2 regions of the Sphingomonas sp. IC4-52 genome follow, and region 1 is predicted to be linked to the other one. Evidence: riboswitches for the same ligand, from Rfam matches in the RefSeq annotation. Region 1 holds a riboswitch; the other holds the start of a gene.
What was found. A riboswitch is a leader RNA that binds a small molecule or an ion and turns the genes downstream of it on or off. The one in region 1 is predicted to bind cobalamin.
Positions count from the first base shown of each region.

Region 2: another riboswitch for cobalamin. It lies ahead of LK535_RS15370 (TonB-dependent receptor plug domain-containing protein); the one in region 1 lies ahead of LK535_RS11855 (DUF1852 domain-containing protein).

Region 1 is NZ_JAJFEU010000004.1:202,967-206,173, forward strand. It holds gene LK535_RS11850 (recombinase family protein) at 1-154, shown strand, start outside; cobalamin riboswitch at 505-727, shown strand; gene LK535_RS11855 (DUF1852 domain-containing protein) at 852-1,835, shown strand; gene LK535_RS11860 (methionine synthase) at 1,863-2,891, shown strand.
Region 2 is NZ_JAJFEU010000007.1:63,421-66,627, forward strand. It holds gene LK535_RS15360 (zinc-dependent metalloprotease) at 1-196, opposite strand, end outside; gene cobO (cob(I)yrinic acid a,c-diamide adenosyltransferase) at 285-899, shown strand; cobalamin riboswitch at 921-1,121, shown strand; gene LK535_RS15370 (TonB-dependent receptor plug domain-containing protein) at 1,243-3,102, shown strand; gene LK535_RS15375 (ABC transporter substrate-binding protein) at 3,184-3,207, shown strand, end outside.

The sequences.
Region 1 (3,207 bases):
TGGAGCGTCGATCGATCCGTGCTGGAAGAAGCAGGCGCATGCGCTCTTGCCGCTGAAGGACGATGCTGGCGCGCGGCCGGCTGGTCGGCCGGATGCAGGATGTGAACCGCGATGTACGCGGACGCATCGCGTCGCTGACGATGCGGGTGGGTGACCAGGTCACCACGCTTCCGGCCAGCAACTTAAGTGCCGATGGTAACGTGCTCGTTTCGGCGATGGGCAAGAGTGAGGTGAAGGACGCTGTCAAGGAGCAGGGTAGCAACCAGTAAGCGAGGCCTCCGGTTTCGGGCTCCGCTCCCCCGACGCGAACGACTGTACGTGAATGGTGAACGGTAGATAACCGCCGTTCGCTAAACGCGATCTTTGCCGCTTCTTAGTTCGCGACGGGCTGGTCCCGCTGATAGCGAGCGGCCCTGCACCTTAATCCACAGAGTGAGTGCTGGAAGCGGTTATAACGATATAACGATGTCTTTATATCGTGGTTGACAGCAGCAGGCTGATGGTGTTGACCGATCACGTCGAGGTTCCCCATCCCAGGCATGGCGACGGGGCTAAGACGGGAAGCCGGTGATGTCCTTCGGGCAGAATCCGGCGCTGCCCCCGCAACTGTAAGCGGCGAGCGGCGGCTCCATTTCGTGTCACTGGGTTCCCGCAAGGAGCCTGGGAAGGCCGGAGCCACCGCGTTGACCCGTGAGCCAGGAGACCTGCCTTCGACGCGATAACGTTCCTCGGACGGGGGTTCCTCCGGTGGATCGCGCTTGATGCGGCGGTCCGTGGCTTGCCGCCATCCGGGCCCGTTCACGCCTTGCGCGCTTTCGCCTGACCTCCCGCCCGCAAAGCCTGGGTGAGTCATGACGAATAGCGGGTTCACATTCTCGATCAGCAGCATCCCGTTCGACGAGGATTATCGTCCGGCGGACAACACGCGCATCACCACCAACTTCGCCAATCTCGCGCGCGGGGAAAGCCGCCAGGAAAATTTGCGCAACACGCTGGTGATGATCGACCACCGCTTCAACGCGCTGATGCACTGGGACAATCCTAGGGGCGACCGCTATACGCTGGAGCTGAAGATCGTCTCGGCCGCGCTCACGCTCGGCGGCGGTGGGGACGACGAGGCGTTTCCGCTGATCGAGATCCTGCACACCATCGTAACCGACCAGGTCAGCGGCGAGCGGTCCGACGGGATGATCGGAAACAACTTCTCGTCCTATGTACGTGATTACGACTTCAGCGTTGTCCTGCCCGATCACCTGAACGTCGGGGGCGGCGAAGCGCCGGAGGGCTTCGGTGATCTGCACGGCAACCTGTTCAAGCACTTCCTCAGATCGAGCGCGTACCGCGACAACTTCCGCAAACCCCCGGTCGTCTGCCTGAGCGTGTCCAGCAAGGAGGTCTATCATCGGACCGCCAACGTGCATCCGATCCTCGGCTTCGAGTATCGCAACGACAAATTCTCGCCGACCGATCAGTATTTCGCGAAGATGGGCATGAAGGTGCGCTATTTTATGCCGCCGCACAGCGTCGCGCCGTTCGCGTTCTATCATGTTGGCGATCTGGTCAGCGACTACACCAACCTTGAACTTGCCAGCACGATCGCGACGATGGAGACTTTCCAGAAGATCTATCGTCCGGAAATCTACAACGCGAACTCGGTCGCGGCTGAGCATTACCAGCCGAGCCTGAAGTATCAGGACTATTCGCTGACCCGCATCGTCTACGATCGCGAGGAGCGCAGCCGCCTCGCCGTCGAGCAGGGCAAATTCGCCGAAGAGCATTTCATCAAGCCGCATCGGGCCGCGCTCCAGCGCTGGTCCGCGACCTGCGGCCTCTGATCCCCACGACAAGAAGGTATTTGCATCATGACGACATTGTTGCCGACGACGACCGCGGGCAGCCTGCCCAAGCCATCGTGGCTGGCCCAGCCCGAGACCCTGTGGTCGCCCTGGAAGCTGGAGGGCGAGGAACTGATCGCGGGCAAGCAAGACGCGCTGCGCCTGGCGGTTGACGATCAGCGGCAGGCGGGCATCGACATCCTCGGAGACGGCGAGCAGACGCGCCAGCACTTTGTCACGACGTTCATCGAGCATCTCGATGGCGTCGATTTCGAGAAGCGCGAGACGGTGCGCATCCGCAACCGCTATGACGCGAGCGTGCCGACGGTCATCGGCGCCGTCTCGCGACCGAGGTCGGTGTTCGTCGATGACGCTCGCTTCCTGCGCGCCCAGACCGATCAGCCGATCAAGTGGACACTGCCGGGGCCGATGACGATGATCGATACTCTTTGCGACGCCCACTACCGGAGCCGTGAGAAGCTGGCGTGGGAGTTCGCCCGCATCCTCAACGAGGAGGCGAGCGAGTTGGAAGCGGCCGGGGTCGATATCATCCAGTTCGACGAACCCGCCTTCAACGTTTTCTTCGACGAAGCCAACGACTGGGGCATCGCCACGCTGGAGCGCGCGGCCGATGGGCTGAAGGCCGAGACCGCTGTCCACATCTGCTACGGTTATGGCATCAAAGCCAACACCGACTGGAAGAAGACGCTTGGTTCCGAATGGCGTCAGTATGAGGAAACCTTCCCCAACCTTCAGAAGTCGAAGATCGATATTATTTCGCTGGAATGCCATAACTCGCGCGTGCCGATGGACCTAATCGAACTGATCCGCGGCAAGAAGGTGATGGTTGGCGCGATCGACGTTGCGACCGACATGGTTGAGACGCCGGAGCAGGTCGCCGACACGCTGCGCAATGCCCTGCGGTTCGTCGATGCCGACAAGCTCTATCCCGCCACCAACTGCGGGATGGCACCGCTGTCTCGCAATATCGCACGAGGCAAGCTGAAGGCCTTGGGTGGCGGCGCAGAGATTATCCGAAAGGAACTGTCGGCCTGACGCGGCAACGTCCGCTAACGCCATCTACCCCTACCAGCAGTGGACCGGCCGCTTTCCTCCCAATCTCTGCCATTTACGCTCGCGTTGGCGGCACCCGAAAGCGGAATGGCAGCAAACGCGCAGTTGCGGACGTCAGCTCCCGCAATCGTCAGTTCCGCCCCATTCATCTGAAAGGTGCATCCACGGCTCTCCCGCGTCCGCCAGGATCAAGACGATGCTTCTTCGTCCCAGTGGTGCCGCCTGAAGGTGCAAGCCGCTGGTAACAATATAGCTCTCGCCTGACTTGATCGTCCGCCGCTCAAACGGCGTTTCGGTA
Region 2 (3,207 bases), on a different contig from region 1:
GCAGGCGGGCGGAGACGCCGTCTGCCCCTGCTTCAGGAAGCGACAGCAGGATGCGCCCGTCGCGCTGGTCGACATGAACGGGCAGCAGGCCGTCCATGCGGGTGGTGCCGGCCAGCGGATCCCTGGCCGGTTCGGCCAGCGCTGGCAGCGGCGCGAGGCCAAGCATCAGGCCCATCAGCATCGTCTTGCGGATCATCGGCGTCCCCCTTTTCGCTCACCCTAGAAGTCGGCCGTCTGCTTGGCGAGCGGTTGCTTCCTTGGGGTGAGCGGGAGATATGCCGCGCATGACCGACGCGACCGACGATCACGCCCGCCACAATGAACGCATGCGACGCATGAAGGTGGCGCGGGACCGGATGCAGGCCCGCCGCACGCTCGAACGCGGGCTGCTGATCGTCCACACCGGCAACGGCAAGGGGAAGTCCTCCGCCGCCTTCGGCATGGCGATCCGCTCGATCGGCTGGGGGATGCGCGTCGCGATCCTGCAGTTCGTGAAGGGCACCTGGGAAACGGGCGAGCGCAACTTCTTCACCGATCACCCGTCCGACCTGGTCACTTTCGAAAGCATGGGGGAGGGGTTCACCTGGGACACGCAGGATCGCGCGCGCGACATTGCTGCCGCGCGGCGCGGCTGGGATCGCGCAAAGGAGCTGATCCTCGATCCCGAGATCGACTTCGTGATCCTCGACGAACTCAACATCGTGCTCGCCGATGAGACCTTGCCCTCGGCGGAGGTGCTGGCGTTCCTGAAGGAGCGGCCGCTGACCAAGCATATCTGCGTCACCGGGCGCGGCGCTCGGGCAGAGCTGGTCGAGATCGCCGATCTCGTCACCGAGTTTGGCGAGGTGAGACATCCGTTCAATGCTGGGTTCAACGCGCAAAAGGGCGTCGAATATTGACGGATCGGCCGTACCCGCTCTAGGGGCGCGGCCGCGAACGGTTCCCGGAGACGGGATGAAAAGGGAAGTCGGGAAAGGCTGCTGGCCTGATCCCGCGCTGCCCCCGCAACTGTGATCGGCGAGTGTCGCCCATCCGCGCCACTGGGGTCTTCTGACCTCGGGAAGGCCGGGCGGCACGCTGACCCGAGAGCCAGGAGACCTGCCGGTCGCACGTCGATCCATCGCGCGGACGGGGTGTGCCGGGCGGACGAGGCCGAAACCCTCGAGCGAGCGACAAGAGGGATCGGCTGACGGACGGCGCCTGCATAGTGCCGGCCGCAGCCCTGTTGTTGGGGCAAGAACAATGAAGACAATCTATTGGCTGGCGGCATCCGCCACCCTGATCGCTGCGCCCGCGCTCGCACAGGAGGGGGCGCAGGACGCATCGCCGCGCGGCGATATCGTGGTGACGGCGAGCGGCGTTCCGCAGGATGTCGACACCACCGGGCAGGCGGTGACGATCATCGACCGCGACACGATCGAGCAGCGGCAGACGGTGGTGCTGAGCGACCTGTTGCAGACGACGCCGGGCGTCACGGTGACGCGCAACGGCGGTGTCGGCACCGTCAATTACGTGCGGATCCGCGGCGCGGAGGCGGATCAGACGCTGACGCTGATCGACGGTGTGCGCGTCAACGACCCGTCCTCGCCCGGCGGCGCGTTCGATTTCGCCAACCTGCTCAGTGCCTCGGTCGAGCGGGTGGAGGTGGTGCGCGGGCCCAATTCGGTCCCCTGGGGCAGTCAGGCGATCGGCGGCGTCGTCAACGTCATCACCCAGGCGCCGACGCAGCAGCTGCGCGCGCGCGGCAATGTCGAATATGGCGCGATGGACACGCTGTTCGCCAGCGGCGGCATTTCGGGGGGCAGCGGGATCGTTTCGGGCTCGCTCACCGGCGGTTACCTGCGCACCGATGGGATCTCCGCCTATGATCGCGGGACCGAGCGTGACGGCTATCGCCAATATGGCGCCAGCGGGCGGGTGGAGGTGGCGTTCGCGCCCAACATCCGCCTCGACCTGCGCGGCTATTGGGCGGACAGCCGCACCGACCTCGATGGCTTTCCCGCGCCGACCTTCGCCTTTGCCGATACGCGTGAATATTCGACCGCGCAGGAATTGTACGGCTATGCCGGTCTGAACGCCGATTTCCTCGACGGCCGATTCCGCAACCTGCTCGCCTTCCAGATCGCCGATATCGACCGCGACAATTATGATCCCGACCTCAGCGCCGCGCCGCAATTCCTGTCGCGCGGGCGTAGCGAACGCTACACCTACAAGGGCGATCTGCAGGCAACCGACGAAATCCGCGTCGTGCTGGGGGCGGAGCATGAGACGACCCGCCTCGCCGATGGCACCGATCGCTTCAGCCGCGGCACGACCAGCTTCTGGGGCGAAGTGATCCTGACCCCCGTCGCCGGCCTCGCCATCACTGGCGGCGTGCGCCACGACGACGACGATGCCTTTGGCGGGCGCACCACCTTTGCCGCCAACGCCGCTTATACGCTGCCCACCGGCACCACGCTGCGCGCCAGCTATGCCGAGGGGTTCAAGGCGCCGACCTTGTACCAGCTCTACGCACCGTTCTACGGCACGCCGACGCTCGACGCGGAGACCGCCAGGAGCTGGGACGCAGGGGTGGAACAGCGGCTGATCGACGACCGGCTGGTCGCCAGCGCGACCTATTTCACCCGCCACACGCGCAACCAGATCGATTTCGACGCGCTGACCTTCACCTACAGCAATATCGCGCGCACCAAGGCGGAAGGCGTGGAAATCGGGCTGCTGATGCGTCCGGTCGATCGCTTCACGATCAACGCATCCTACAGCCATATCGACAGCGAGAACCGCAGCGCCGGATTTGTCGGCAACGATCTGGCGCGCCGGCCCGAGGACAGCGTCAGCGTGTCGGCGGATTATCGCTTCCCCTTCGGCCTCGCGCTGGGCGCGACCGTGCTGACGGTGGGCGACAGTTTCGACGACGCCGCCAATCGCGTGCGGCTCGACGGCTATACATTGACGAATCTGCGCGCCGAACTGCCGCTGAATGATCGCCTGTCGATCTATGGCCGCGTCGAAAATGTGTTCGACGCCGATTATCGCGTGGTCGCCAATTACGGCACGATCGGGCGCGCGGCCTATGGCGGCCTGCGCGTGAAGCTGGATTGAGCCATCGCCGCCGCCGTGCCCGCCTCTTTCGCTCATTTTGATCGCGACGGGGCTGGGGCGGGGGCTGTAGGCTGACGATCGATGCGGTTGATCCTGCTCCTTGCG